One region of the Pseudomonas sp. GW822-FHT03F04 genome, then DNA from elsewhere that is predicted to be linked to it. Evidence: predicted binding sites of a transcription regulator. Region 1 holds the regulator's gene; the other holds the start of a gene.
What was found. Region 1 encodes FliA, which starts transcription of late flagellar genes. Its sites were predicted from a motif close to CTAAAGTTTNNNNNNNNNNNGCCGNTAA; they were not measured.
Positions count from the first base shown of each region.

Region 2: motA (flagellar motor stator protein MotA) is a predicted target of FliA. The motif match lies at 4,217-4,244, and genes of this name have one in related genera.

Region 1 covers NZ_JBXANF010000004.1:539,350-548,070, forward strand. The annotation lists gene flhF (flagellar biosynthesis GTPase FlhF) at 1-1,219, shown strand, start outside; gene fleN (flagellar synthesis regulator FleN) at 1,333-2,163, shown strand; gene fliA (RNA polymerase sigma factor FliA) at 2,160-2,900, shown strand; gene AC1RMX_RS12165 (chemotaxis response regulator CheY) at 3,068-3,439, shown strand; gene AC1RMX_RS12170 (protein phosphatase CheZ) at 3,457-4,245, shown strand; gene AC1RMX_RS12175 (chemotaxis protein CheA) at 4,283-6,553, shown strand; gene AC1RMX_RS12180 (protein-glutamate methylesterase/protein-glutamine glutaminase) at 6,603-7,739, shown strand; gene AC1RMX_RS12185 (flagellar motor protein) at 7,739-8,479, shown strand; gene motD (flagellar motor protein MotD) at 8,492-8,721, shown strand, end outside.
Region 2 covers NZ_JBXANF010000003.1:200,861-207,465, reverse strand. The annotation lists gene AC1RMX_RS07620 (cyclic-di-GMP receptor FimW-related protein) at 1-189, opposite strand, end outside; gene AC1RMX_RS07615 (lectin OAA family protein) at 412-813, shown strand; gene asd (archaetidylserine decarboxylase) at 874-1,734, opposite strand; gene AC1RMX_RS07605 (rhodanese-like domain-containing protein) at 1,753-2,568, opposite strand; gene AC1RMX_RS07600 (HDOD domain-containing protein) at 2,608-4,146, opposite strand; gene motA (flagellar motor stator protein MotA) at 4,313-5,164, shown strand; gene motB (flagellar motor protein MotB) at 5,168-6,247, shown strand; gene rsgA (small ribosomal subunit biogenesis GTPase RsgA) at 6,304-6,605, opposite strand, start outside.

The sequences.
Region 1 (8,721 bases):
GGCGGCGCTGGATTACAAACTGTCGGCGCTGGCGCCGCGGGTTCCGAACATGGAACTCGAAGACGAGCTGCGCAAGACCCAGTCGCGCATCGTCACCGCCCAGGCCGAACTGAGCATGCGTGGTGAAGCCGACGGCAACACCAATCGCCAGTTGTTCTCCGGTCTGCCATTGACCGCCGGCCTGCCGCTGACGGCTGCCGAGCCTCTGACAGAACCGACTTACGCTGCTCCGGCGCGTCCGGCACCTGCGCCTGCACCGGCTGCCGCTGGCGTTGATCCGCGTGCGCTGGATTCGATGCGTTTCGAACTCAACAGCCTGCGCGAGCTGATGGAAGTGCAGCTCGGCACTCTGGCCTGGAATCAGCTGCAAGGCAGCCGTCCGGCTCAGGCGAACCTTTATCGTCGTCTGCAACGCATCGGCTTGTCCGGCCCGTTGTCCCGCGACCTGCTGGCGCTGACCAGCGATATCGAAGAACCTCGTCAGGCCTGGCGCATGTTGCTGGCGCACCTGGCGCGGATGATCGCCACGCCGGAAGTCGAGCCGCTGGAAGAGGGCGGGATCATTGCCATGGTCGGTCCTGCCGGCATGGGCAAGACCACCACCCTGGCCAAGCTGGCCGCCCGTTACGTGCTCAAGTACGGCGCGCAGAACATTGCGCTGGTGAGCATGGACAGCTTCCGCATCGGTGCTCAGGAACAGTTGAAAACCCTGGGCCGGATCCTCAATGTGTCGGTGACCCACGTCGACCCGGGCCAGTCCCTGGTGCAGGCGCTGGATCCACTGCTGCGCAAACGCGTGGTGCTGATCGATACCGCCGGCCTGCAGGCCAGCGATCCGGCACTGCGCATGCAGCTGGAAAGCCTGGCCGGTCGTGGCATTCGGTCAAAAAATTATCTGGTTCTGGCAACCACCAGCCAGAAACAGGTTCTAACCGCCGCTTATCACAGTTACAAGCGTTGCGGGCTCGCCGGGTGCATCCTGACTAAACTGGATGAGACGGCCAGCCTTGGCGAAGTGCTGAGCCTGGCGATCAGTCATGAACTGCCGGTCGCCTACCTGACCGACGGCCCACGGATTCCGGATGATCTGCATCTGCCGCGCCGTCATCAATTGGTCAGCCGCGCCGTCAGTGTGCAAATGCAGGAAGAACCCAGCGAAGAAGCCATGGCTGACATGTTCGCTGATATCTACCACAGTCCCACCAAGCAGGTTGGCTGAGGTAATGAACAGTTTTTGTACCTACATCGATGGTCTGCCATGCATTGTTCCGGTTGTGAACGCGCAGCCAGTAATGTGGCCTCCGTCTATGCAAGACAAGGTAAAGAAATAACATGGGCAGCATGCATCCCGTACAGGTGATCGCGGTGACCGGCGGCAAAGGTGGCGTCGGCAAGACTAACGTGTCAGTGAACTTGTCCCTGGCGCTGGCAGAGCTTGGCCGTCGGGTCATGCTGCTGGACGCCGACCTGGGTCTGGCGAACGTCGACGTTCTGCTGGGCCTCACGCCCAAACGTACCCTGGCCGATGTGATCGAGGGCCGCTGCGAGCTGCGCGACGTGCTGTTGCAAGGCCCCGGCGGGATCCGCATCGTGCCGGCCGCTTCCGGCACGCAGAGCATGGTTCACCTGAGCCCGGCCCAGCATGCCGGTCTGATTCAGGCGTTCAGCGACATCGGCGACAATCTCGACGTACTGGTGATCGACACCGCTGCGGGTATTGGTGACTCGGTAGTCAGTTTCGTTCGCGCTGCGCAAGAAGTGTTGCTGGTGGTCTGCGACGAGCCGACCTCAATCACCGACGCCTACGCCCTGATCAAACTGCTGAACCGCGATTACGGCATGAACCGCTTCCGCGTCCTGGCCAACATGGCCCAGAGCCCGCAGGAAGGTCGCAATCTGTTCGCCAAGTTGACCAAGGTCACGGATCGCTTCCTCGACGTCGCCCTACAATACGTCGGTGCGGTGCCTTACGACGAAAGCGTGCGCAAGGCGGTGCAGAAGCAGCGTGCGGTCTATGAAGCCTTCCCGCGTTCCAAGTGCGCACTGGCGTTCAAGGCGATCGCGCAAAAGGTCGACACCTGGCCGCTGCCCGCCAATCCGCGCGGCCACCTCGAATTTTTCGTCGAGCGCCTCGTGCAGCAAACGGCAGGACCTGTGCTATGACCGCCAGCGGTATGAATTTCTACAAGAAGTCGGCACGTGACGCGCAGTACGAGCTGATCGAGCGTTACGCGCCACTGGTCAAACGCATTGCTTACCACTTGCTGGCGCGATTGCCGGCCAGTGTGCAGGTCGAAGACCTGATCCAGGCCGGAATGATCGGCCTGCTCGAAGTCTCGACCAAATACGACGCCAGCAAAGGCGCCAGTTTCGAAACGTACGCGGGCATCCGGATCCGCGGCGCGATGCTCGATGAAGTACGCAAGGGGGACTGGGCACCGCGCTCGGTTCACCGCAACACCCGTATGGTCAGCGACGCGATTCGCTCGATTGAAGCTAAAACCGGCCGTGACGCTAAAGATCACGAGGTTGCGGCCGAACTCCAATTGAGTCTCGACGATTACTACGGGATTTTGAACGACACCTTGGGCAGCCGACTGTTCAGTTTCGACGACCTGTTGCAGGACGGCGAACACGAAGGGCTGCACGAGGATGGCGCAAGTGCTCATCTTGAGCCGTCGCGCGATCTGGAAGATGAGCGCTTCCAGGCTGCGTTGGCGGACGCGATTGCCAATTTGCCGGAGCGTGAGCGACTGGTGTTGGCGCTGTACTACGACGAAGAGCTGAACCTCAAGGAAATCGGTGAAGTCCTTGGCGTCAGTGAATCGCGGGTCAGCCAGTTACACAGCCAGTGCGCGGCCCGCTTGCGGGGGCGTTTGGGGGAGTGGCGAGCGCGCTGAAGGCAGTGTGGGGACGCTGCGAACGAGGCTGGTGCGGTGGTGAACGGCACCGGTCTTGCTCTGTTGTGCTCCAGACAGTCATCGAGTGCTTTGCCGGATTGATTGAAATGGCGCGTCCAGGTGCTGGGCGCGTTTAAGACTGCTTGGAGGTCGAATTGAACAAAGACATGAAAATCCTCATCGTTGATGACTTCTCAACGATGCGGCGGATCATCAAGAACCTGTTGCGTGACCTTGGGTTCACCAACACCGTTGAAGCCGACGATGGCACCACTGCCATTCCGGTGCTCAACAGCGGCAGCATCGACTTTCTGGTGACCGACTGGAACATGCCTGGCATGACCGGTATCGACCTGCTGCGTCACGTGCGCGCCGATGAAAAACTCAAGCACCTGCCAGTGCTGATGGTGACTGCTGAAGCCAAGCGCGAGCAGATCATCGAAGCGGCCCAGGCCGGCGTTAACGGCTACGTGGTCAAACCTTTCACGGCTCAGGCGCTGAAAGAAAAAATCGAGAAGATTTTCGAACGCATCGGCTGATGACGCGCGGGGGAGCTATGGAGCATAACGAATCTTCACAGGGCGACTTCGAGTCGACTCTGAAAAAACACGCGGTCGAACTGGTCGAAAGCCTTGAAAAAGGCAGGTTCGGCGACGCTGTGCAACTGATCCATGAGCTCAATCAGACCCGTGACCGTGGCCTGTACCAGGAAGTGGGCAAGCTCACGCGCGAACTGCACAGTGCAATCGTCAACTTCCAGATCGACCCGCATATGCCGCAGGCCGAGGAAGTGTCGCAGATCACTGATGCGACCGAGCGTCTGGGCTATGTGGTCAAGCTGACTGAAGCTGCGGCCAACCGCACCATGGACCTGGTCGAAAGCGCCACGCCGGTGGTCAATGGCCTGGCTGACGAAGCCCAGGCATTGAGTGCCGACTGGGGACGTTTCATGCGCCGTGAAGTCGGGGCTGAAGAGTTCCGCGAACTGGCGCGTCGGGTCGACGGTTTTCTGGCACGCAGCAGCGCGGACAACCGCGCGGTGTCGAGCAACCTCAACGACATTCTGCTGGCCCAGGATTACCAGGACCTCACAGGTCAGGTGATCAAGCGCGTGACCCAATTGGTCACCGAAGTCGAAAGCAATCTGCTCAAACTCGTGCTCATGGCCAGTCAGGTGGACCGCTTTGCGGGCATCGAACATGACCGTGCGGCAATGCTCGCTGAAAAAGATCCACAAAAACATCTCTCGCAGGGTGAAGGTCCGCAGATTCATGCCGATAAACGAGAAGACGTTGTGTCCGGTCAGGACGATGTGGACGATTTGCTATCCAGCCTTGGATTTTAGTTTTCTGGGTTTTTAGACCTGTAGGAGCACCCCATTAATGAGCTTCGGCGCCGATGAAGAGATCCTTCAGGATTTCCTGGTTGAGGCCGGCGAGATTCTTGAGCAACTGTCCGAACAACTGGTCGAGCTGGAAAGCCGCCCGGATGACGCAGATCTGCTCAACGCAATTTTTCGCGGTTTCCACACTGTAAAAGGGGGCGCCGGCTTCCTTCAGCTCAATGAGCTGGTGGAGTGCTGTCACATCGCCGAAAACGTGTTCGACATCCTGCGCAAGGGTGAACGTCGCGTAGATGCAGAACTGATGGACGTGGTGCTCGAAGCGCTGGACGCGGTGAACAGCATGTTCAGCGAAGTCCGCGATCGCAGCCCGATTACTGCCGCAACCCCGGAACTGCTGGCCGCCCTGGCGCGTCTGGCTGAACCGCAATCGGCGGATGAAGCCCCGGCTTCGCCTGTTGCCGAGATGATCGAAGAACTGGTCGTCGAAGGCGATTCGGGCGATATCACCGATAACGAATTTGAACAGTTGCTGGACTCGCTGAACGCCGTCAAGGCCGAAGCCGAAGCACCGGCGGCTGCCGCTGCGCCTGCTTCCGATGAAGCAGCCAGCGATGAAATCACCGACGCCGAATTCGAGTCGCTGCTCGACCAGTTGCACGGCAAGGGCCAGTTCGCGGCCGACGCCGTGGCACCGACAGCCGCTGCACCTGCTGCTCCGGCGGCGGGCGACAGCTCCGACATCACCGACGACGAATTCGAAGCCTTGCTCGATCAGTTGCACGGCAAGGGCAACTTTGCCGTCGATGCGCTGGAATCGGCGATTGCGTCGGTGCCTGCATCTGCTGCTCCGGCAGCGGCTGCGGCCGGTAGCGATCTGATCAGCGACCATGAGTTCGAATCGCTGCTCGACGATCTGCATGGCAAAGGCAAGTTCACTGACGTCGCCACCGGTGCCGTCGTGACGGCCGGCAATGCTTCTGCTGTTGCAGCGCCTGCCGCCAAGGCCCCGGCCGCTGCGGCAAAACCTGCTGCAAAAGCGCCTGAGCCTAAAGCCGAACCGGCCAAGCCAGCCGCCGCTGCTGCACCGGCTCCAGCCCGTGCACCGGCGACTCCGCCACCGGAAAAACCGGCGAGCGAAGCCGAAACCACCGTTCGTGTAGACACCGCGCGTCTCGACGAAATCATGAACATGGTCGGCGAGCTGGTACTGGTGCGTAACCGTCTGGTGCGCCTGGGCCTGAACAGCGGCGACGAATCGATGCAGAAGGCCGTGTCGAACCTCGACGTGGTTACCGCCGACTTGCAGACCGCGGTAATGAAGACCCGGATGCAGCCGATCAAGAAAGTCTTCGGCCGCTTCCCGCGTCTGGTTCGCGATCTGGCGCGTCAGCTCAAGAAAGAGATCAACCTGGAACTGGTGGGCGAAGAGACCGACCTCGACAAGAACCTCGTCGAGGCTCTGGCCGACCCGCTGGTCCACTTGGTGCGCAACGCGGTCGACCACGGTATCGAGTCGCCGGAAGAGCGCGAAGCCTCGGGCAAGGCCCGTGGCGGCAAGGTCATCCTGGCGGCCGAGCAGGAAGGCGACCATATCCTGCTGTCGATTTCCGATGACGGCAAAGGCATGGACCCGAACGTCCTGCGTGCCATCGCCGTGAAACGCGGTGTGATGGACAAGGATGCCGCCGATCGCCTGAGCGACACCGAGTGCTACAACCTGATTTTCGCCCCGGGTTTCTCGACCAAGACCGAGATCTCCGACGTGTCCGGCCGTGGTGTCGGCATGGACGTGGTGAAGACCAAGATTTCCCAGCTCAACGGTTCGATCAACATCTACTCGACCAAGGGCGCCGGCTCGAAAATCGTCATCAAGGTGCCGCTGACGCTCGCGATCATGCCGACCCTGATGGTGATGCTCGGCAACCAGGCGTTCGCGTTCCCGCTGGTGAACGTCAACGAAATCTTCCACCTCGACCTGTCGACCACCAACGTGGTGGATGGCCAGGAAGTGGTGATCGTGCGGGACAAGGCGCTGCCATTGTTCTACCTCAAGCGCTGGCTGGTCAGCTCCGCGGCTCACGAAGAGCAGCGTGAAGGCCATGTGGTGATCCTTTCGGTGGGCACTCAGCGGATCGGCTTCGTCGTCGATCAACTGGTCGGCCAGGAAGAAGTGGTCATCAAGCCATTGGGCAAAATGCTGCAGGGAACCCCGGGCATGTCCGGCGCCACCATTACCGGTGACGGCCGCATTGCGCTGATTCTCGATGTTCCAAGCATGCTCAAGCGTTACGCCGCACGGCGTATTTGAATCCGGGGCGGCGGGGCGACAACGTCCCGCTGCACCTAATGGAGTGTTTATGGCAGTCAAAGTCCTGGTGGTGGACGATTCGGGTTTTTTCCGCCGCCGCGTCTCGGAAATTCTTTCAGCGGATCCGAGCATCCAGGTTGTCGGTACGGCAACCAACGGTAAAGAGGCGATCGATCAGGCCCTGGCCCTCAAGCCGGACGTGATCACCATGGACTACGAGATGCCGATGATGGACGGCATCACGGCAGTGCGGCACATCATGCAGCGCTGCCCGACCCCGGTGTTGATGTTCTCCTCGCTGACCCATGAAGGCGCCCGGGTAACCCTGGATGCGCTGGATGCCGGCGCGGTGGATTTCCTGCCGAAGAATTTTGAAGACATCTCCCGCAATCCGGAGAAGGTCAAGCAACTGCTGTGCGAGAAGGTGCACAGCATCTCGCGCAGTAACCGTCGTTTCAGTGCCTACAGTGCGCCGGCGCCTGCCGCTGCACCTGCGCCTGCGCCGACTCCGGCAGCGGCGCCGTCGAGCTTTGGCAGCCACAGTGCTCCGGCTCGTCCGGCACCTGCGCCTGCACCGGCTCGCGCTCCGGCGGCCAGCACTTCGTCGGCAGCGCCGAAACGCAAAGCCTACAAACTGGTGGCTATCGGCACGTCGACTGGCGGCCCGGTTGCCCTGCAACGGGTTCTGACCCAGTTGCCGGCCAACTTCCCGGCGCCGATCGTGCTGATCCAGCACATGCCGGCAGCCTTCACCAAGGCCTTCGCCGAGCGTCTGGACAAGCTCTGCCGCATCAGCGTCAAGGAAGCCGAGGATGGCGACATCCTGCGTCCGGGCCTGGCGCTGCTGGCACCCGGTGGCAAGCAGATGATGATCGACGGCCGTGGCGCGGTGAAAATCCTGCCGGGCGACGAGCGTCTGAACTACAAGCCATGCGTCGACATCACCTTCGGTTCCGCAGCCAAGTCCTACAACGACAAAGTTCTGGCGGTCGTGTTGACCGGCATGGGCGCCGACGGCCGCGAAGGCGCACGCCTGCTCAAACAGGGCGGCAGCACGGTCTGGGCCCAGGATGAAGCCAGCTGCGTGATCTACGGCATGCCGATGGCCATCGTCAAAGCCGACCTCGCGGATGCGGTGTACGGCCTGGACGATATCGGCAAGCACATCGTCGAGGCGTGTATCTGATGGATGTTCTAAGCCTTATCGGGATCATCATGGCGTTTGTCGCCATCATCGGCGGCAACTACCTTGAAGGCGGCCACCTCGGCGCGCTGGCCAACGGTCCGGCGGCGCTGATCGTGCTGGGCGGCACCATCGGTGCCGCGCTGCTGCAATCTCCGATGAGCGCGTTCAAGCGCGCCATGCAGATCCTCGCCTGGATTTTCTTTCCGCCTCGTGTCGATCTGGCTGGCGGCATCGACCGCGTGGTCAACTGGAGTCTCACCGCCCGCAAGGAAGGCCTGCTGGGTCTGGAAGGCGTGGCGGATGCCGAGCCTGATGCCTACTCGCGCAAAGGCCTGCAACTGCTGGTCGACGGCGCCGAGCCGGAAGCGATCCGCAGCATCCTCGAAGTGGATTTCTACACTCAGGAAGCCCGCGACATCGAGGCCGCCAAGGTCTTTGAAAGCATGGGCGGCTACGCGCCGACCATCGGTATCATCGGTGCGGTGATGGGCCTGATCCACGTGATGGGCAACCTGGCCGATCCGACGCAACTGGGCAGCGGCATCGCCGTGGCGTTCGTTGCCACCATCTACGGTGTGGCCAGTGCCAACCTGATCCTGCTGCCGGTGGCAGCCAAATTGAAGTCAATCGCGTTGCGGCAGTCGCGTTATCGCGAAATGTTGTTGGAAGGCATTTTGTCGATCGCCGAAGGTGAAAACCCACGCTCCATCGAGTTGAAGCTTCAGGGCTTCATGGATTAAGGGACTAACCTCATGGCACGTCGTCGCCAACATGAAGAGCATGTAAACCATGAACGCTGGCTGGTTTCCTATGCCGACTTCATCACCTTGCTGTTCGCTTTTTTCGTGGTGATGTACTCCATCTCGTCGATCAACGAAGGCAAGTACAAGGTCATCTCCGAAGCGCTGATCGGGGTCTTCACCGACTCCGACCGCTCGCTCAAGCCGATCCCGATCGGCGACGAGCGACCGAAGACCGTGAC
Region 2 (6,605 bases), on a different contig from region 1:
ACTGGGCGTCAGCAATTGATTGAGTTCGCCAAGGCCCTGATAAAGCTGGCGCGCGGTTTCGCCGATGTTGGCTTTCGGCAGGCCGGCGATCCAGCGCTTGAGATCGCGCGGGGTCGCTTCACAGAACGACAGGCGCAACTGAGTCGGGGTCGGGGCGCTCAGTTGTGGTCGGGATCGAGGCTCACTCATGCCGTGACCAGCTCCGGCGGCGAATAGGACGATGCCAAAAACTCTAGCAGTTGTGGTCTGTTTCGCAGACGTTTGTCAGGCTTTTTTACCGTTGGTCTGCTGGCTTGGTGCCATTTCGGCAGGCGCTACTAGGCTCTTTGGCGTGCGATCGGAAACGCACGGTTGCACGGCTTGCCGCACACGTCGGGCAGGTCTCTGAACAACTTCAAGGAGATGAGGTTCATGTCTAAATACGCAGTGGCAAATCAATGGGGCGGTAATTCGGCACCCTGGCATCCGGGTGGAACCTGGGTACTGGGCGCGCGGGACAACCAGAAAGTCGTCGCGATCGAGATCAAGTCCGGCGACGGCGGCAAAAGCTTCACCGGCACCATGACCTACGCCGGCGAAGGCCCTATTGGCTTCAAGGCTCAGCGCACTGGCCAGAACCAGTACAACGTCGAGAACCAGTGGGGTGGCAACGATGCCCCGTGGCACCCAGGTGGCAAATGGGTGATCGGCGGTCGGGATAACCAGAACGTTATCGCGTTGAGTGTCACGTCGAGTGACGGCGGGAAAAACCTCAGCGGCACCAATACCTACGCCAACGAAGGGCCGATCGGCTTCCGTGGGCAGATAGAGTAACGGCGCCAGCCAGGTCGTGTCCGCCCCTTCGCAGACGTGCGAAAGGGCGGATCAACAGGTTCAGGCGTTCGGCAATGCCAGGGCCTGGCCCATCTGTACCGGCGAGCCGGCTTTCATTTCTTCAACCCATTTCACCTGATCCGGGCCAAACAGCACGATCGCGGTCGAACCCAGCTTGAAGCGACCCAGTTCCGCACCTTTTTCCAGATGAATCGGTGCACGGGCGGCTTCGTCGTAGCGGAAGGTTTTCAGTTCGCGCTTCGGTGGAGTCACCAGGCCGGCCCACACGGTTTCAATCGACGCCACGATCATCGCGCCCACCAGCACCACGGCCATCGGCCCGCGCTCGGTGTCGAAGATGCACGCTACGCGCTCGTTGCGGGCGAACAGCTCAGGGACGTTTTCAGCGGTGGTCTTGTTGACCGAGAAGATCCGGCCCGGGATGTAGACCATTTCGCGCAGGGTGCCGGCCAGCGGCATGTGCACGCGGTGGTAGTCCTTCGGCGACAGGTAAACGGTAGCGAATTCGCCGCCCATGAACGGCGCAGCGTTGGCCGCGTCGCCACCCAGCAGCTCCAGCACGCTGAAGCTGTGGCCCTTGGCCTGGAAGATGCGACCGTGTTCGATCGGGCCGAGCTGGCTGATCGCACCGTCGGCCGGGCTGAGGATCGCGCCCGGTGTCTCGTCCAGAGGACGTGCGCCGTCTTTCAGCGCACGGGTGAAGAAGGCGTTGAAGTGCTCGTAAGCGGTCACGTCCTCAACCAGCGCCAGCGACATGTCCACCTGATAACGCTTGGCGAACCAGGTGGTGAAGGCATTCTTGAACCAGCGCACGCGGCACTCGGCAATGCAGCCGGCCAGGCGCGACAGCAAGTGGTGAGGCAGCAGGTATTGGCTGATGATAAACAAACGCTCTTTCATGACTGTCCTTAAAAATCCTTAAAGCTCGACGGGGGTGTCGGGGTGGTTGCCCCATTCGCCCCAGGAACCGGCGTAGCCCTTGACCCGCGGATAACCGAGGGATTTGGCCACCAGATAAGTGAAACCGGACCGGTGATGGGTCTGGCAGTGAGTAATGATTTCTTTGTCTTTCGTGATCCCGAGGCTTTCGAGGATCTGCGGCATGTCGGTGCGGATGCGCAGCTGGCGCGCCTGATCCATGCCTGCCGTCCATTCGAAGTTGACTGCGCCGGGGATGTGTCCACCCTTGGCCGCCAGCACTTTCTCGCCGGAGTATTCAAGTGGCCCGCGAGCATCCCAGATCGCCAGGTCGGCGGCACCGAGGCGGCTTTGCAGGTATTCGCGGGTGGCGGTCGGTTCGTCGTGCAGGGTCAGGGCTACCGGACCGCCGACGGCGGGCGGGATCTGGATCGACATCGGCGAACCTTCCGCCAGCCACGCCGGCAGACCGCCGTCGAGGTAGTGGTACTTGTCGTGACCGATCACGTCGAGCAGCCAGATGAAACGTCCGGCCCAGCCACCGCCTTCGTCGTCATAGACCACGTAGACCGCGTCCTTGTGATGACCCAGTTCACCGAACAGCTCTTCGAGTTTTTCTTTTGTCGGCAACAGGCCCGGAGCCGGTGCCTGGCCCAGCTGGGTGCGCTTCGGATCGACGAAGCGTGCGCCGGGAATGTGACCCTCGGCATAGCGGGCGGCACTGGTCAGATCCACCAGAATCAGGTTGCGGGCTTCGAGGCGAGGGAGCAGGTCGCTCGGCTCGATCACCAGCGCCAGGCCAGAGAAGTCAGACATGTGAGGTCTCCAGAGCACAAAGGGGAAGGATTGTAGCTGTCATTGGCCGCGCTGGCTAAAGCTGTGCAGGGCTTTCTCGATGCACTGCGCGGTTTTGCCGAAGGCTTGCACGGTGATGTCGGCGAACGGCCCGCCACCTTGGTCGGCCACCACGATCATGATGACGCGGCCGTTGTGGACCAGCGAGCGCAGGAACAGGTGTTCGCCTCGGAACAGCGTGCGCAGCGAGGGCGGCAGCAGGGCGGAAAACTGGGCGTTGTTGTCCGGGGTGATCCGCACTTGTGCCTGCTGCGCGAGCAAGCGTTGCAACACGGTGCTTTGACTGACGACGAAGTTGAGCGCAGCGGCTTCCTTCGGCAGACCGGAAATCTGATGCACACGCAGACTGGACTGCGTGCGGTCGGCCATCAGGATCATCACCCGGCGCATGCCGCTGGCCACCAGCGCGTCGCGAGCGGCAATGGTCAAGTGCATGGCATTGGTGAAACGGCTCGGCTCGGCCAGCAGTTCGGCACATTGCCGGCGCCACTTGGCGAGGTCGTCGGCATTGGGTGCGGCGGCCGGCAGCATTCCGGCAGGCAGGCGATGGGTGCCCCACGGCCACAACAGGGAAACCGCCGGGTGCCACAGATCCGGCATCGAATGTCGGCGTGCGCTGTTGGCGGCCTGCTGGTGCAGCTGTTGTTGCACCTCGTCCATCGAGATTTGCAGATAGAGGCTGGTCAGGTATTGCCAGCGCTCGCTGTGCGGACTGTCCCAGGCCTGTTGCGCCGACAGCGCCAGGCCGTTGGCCAGCAGCACGGTGTTGGCCGGCTGATTGAGCCAGTGGCGCAGGGTCGGGTCGTCATCGAGGCGATTCTGCTGGCGTAGCGGGTGATCGACATCGCGGGCGATGCGCAAAACCTTGACCAGTTCGCGTTGCTCGGTGAGCAGCAATCGATAACCCTGCTGCACCCAGATCGGCAATCGCCAGACTTCGACCAGCGCCTCACCGATCTTCAGCAGACGCACACCGAACAATTGCTTTTCCACGTCGCGGGCCGATTCGCCCTTGTGGATAACCCGCACTTCCCACTCTTCGAGCAGTTTGGGAAAGGTCAGCGCCAGCGGCCACAGCGGCGACAGAAATAACAGACTGCCCCAATGAATGTCCTGCCACAGCCGCGCCAGGCGACTGGCAAAAAAGCCGTTGGCCTGTTGCGTGGCGTGCTGGCTGATCATCTGTATCTGGCGCAAGGCCTGGGGAATTTGTGCCTGCGGTTCGGCGGGCAGGCGAGCCAGCAGTTCTTCGGTGCGGGCGAGGCCAAGGCGATTGATCGCGACCTCAAGGTTTTCCGCCAGCGCGGTCATGCTGCCCAGGGTGTGACGGTTGGCTTCGCGAATGATGCTCAGCGCCAGCGCCGGGCTGTCCTGCATCAGGTCGGCGATGTCGCGCAGCGAGCTGCGATTATCGCGGATGGCGCGGCAGACACGATCGTGGGCTTCTTGCGGCACCGGCAGGCGTACGCCGTCGAGCAGCTTCACCCAGCCATCGAGTGTGGTGGGTTTTACGTGTGGGACGTTCGTTTCATTAGCCATGTCTGGACGAGATCTTCACTGACTGTAGACGCGCCCGGCATGGGCTAAATTGGCTTTTCGCCTGAACTGGCTATAGTCTGGCGCAGTTTTGCCGATAAGTAGAAGAAGAGATTTTTTAACTTCCGAATATGACCTTGAACCCGACTTAAATAAGTACTTTCTACCTATGGCTAAAATTATCGGCATCATCGTCGTATTCGCGAGCGTGCTCGGCGGATACGTGCTCTCCCACGGCAAGATTGCCGCCCTGATCCAGCCTTTCGAGGTGATGATCATCGGTGGTGCGGCACTCGGAGCATTCCTCCAGGCCAACCCCGGTTACATGACGATGCACGTGCTCAAGAAATCCCTGAGCATGTTCAGCTCGCGTTTCAGCCACACGTTCTATCTGGAAGTGCTGGGCCTGATCTACGAGATCCTCAACAAGAGCCGCCGTGAAGGCATGATGGCCATCGAGGGCGACATCGAAGATGCCGCTGCGAGCCCGATCTTCGCCAAGTACCCGGCGGTATTGAAAGACGAACGCATGACCGCGTTCATCTGCGATTACCTGCGCATCATGTCGTCCGGCAACATGGCGCCGCACGAGCTGGAAGGCTTGTTCGACATGGAACTGTACAGCCTCAAGGAAGACCTGGAGCATCCGTCCCACGCGGTGAACGGCATCGCCGACGCCATGCCGGGTTTCGGTATCGTCGCGGCGGTACTGGGTATCGTGGTGACCATGGCCTCGTTGGGTGAAGGCGATCAGAAGTCCATCGGTTTGCACGTGGGTGCGGCACTCGTGGGTACCTTCTTCGGTATTCTCGCGGCATACGGTTTCTTCGGCCCGCTGGCGCACTCCCTGGCGCACGATGCCAAGGAAGAGCTGAACGTCTACGAAGCCATCAAGGCCTCGCTGGTGGCTTCGGCGTCCGGCATGCCGCCATCGCTGGCTGTCGAGTTCGGTCGCAAGGTTCTGTACCCGGCTCACCGTCCAAGCTTTGCCGAGCTGGAACAAGCCGTTCGCGGTCGTTAAGTCATGGAAAATAACCAGCCGATAATCATCAAGCGCGTCAAGCGCATCGACGGCGGGCATCACGGCGGGGCGTGGAAGATCGCCTTCGCCGACTTCGCGACGGCGATGATGGCGTTCTTCCTGGTGTTGTGGCTGCTGTCCACCGCGACCCCGGAACAGAAGATCGCCATCGCCGGTTACTTCAAGGACCCGGTCGGTTTCTCCGAGAGCGGCACGCCGTACATCATCGACCTGGGCGGTACGCCGACCCTGGCGCCGGAAAACACCCTCAACCCTGAAGTGAAGTCGCAGCCGCAACCGGACAAGGTCACGGTCGACACCGAGCAGGTTGAAGGCATGGCCGAGCAGGTCGAGAAGGAACGTCTGGAACTGTTGCTGCAAGAACTGCAGAACAAGGTCGACGAGAATCCGCAGCTGCAGAAGTTCAAGGATCAGATCCTGTTCGAGATCACGCCGAACGGCTTGCGCATCCAGATCATGGACGCCGAGAACCGTCCGATGTTCGACTCCGGTTCTGCACGCCTGAAGCCGTACTTCGAAGACATCCTGCTGGCCATGGCCGACACCATCAAAGCGGTGCCGAACAAGATCAGCATCAGCGGCCACACCGACGCCAAGCCGTACACCGGCACCGGTGACTTCGGTAACTGGGAGCTCTCGGCCAACCGTGCCAACGCCGCCCGGCGTGCGCTGGTGGCGGGTAGTTATCCGGACGGGCAAGTGGCGCGGGTCGTGGGTTACGCCTCGTCGGCACTGTTCGACAAGGAGAACCCGTTCAACCCGGTCAACCGTCGCATCGACATCGTGGTGCTGACCAAGAAGGCCCAGGCGGCCATCGAAGGTTCGCAAGGTACCGAACCGTCGAAACCGGCAGATCAAGGTCAGAACGGTGCGGCCCCGGCCACACCGGTCGACCCGAACGCCTTGCCGGCGGATCAGCAGCCAGTGCCGGCGCACGAGCTGCGTGAACGGTTGAACCTGTTTGACGACGCGGCGCCGAAACCAGCCGCGCCGGGCAGCGCGGCACCCGCCCCGGCGCCCGCTGCACCCGCCACTGCACCGGCTCCCGCGCCGAAACAGTGACCCACAAAAAAGCCGCGAGATGATCGCGGCTTTTTTGTGTCTGGCTACTCAGTAGTTTAGTAACCGTTTTCCGGCAGGCTGGCGATGATCGAGCGGTAGCTGTTCATTCGCTGCTGTTGCACGCGGCCATCTTCCAGGGCCTTGAGCAGGGCGCATCCTGGCTCGCGGTCGTGCTTGCAGTCGCGGAAGCGGCAGGTGCCGAGCAGGTCGTCGAACTCGATGAAGCCAGCCTCGACGTCGGCTCGGCTGACGTGGCCCAGGCCGAATTCGCGGATACCCGGGGAGTCGATCAGCTCACCGCCACCAGGGAAGTGGAACAGGCGCGCGGTGGTCGTGGTGTGGGTGCCCTGGCCGGACA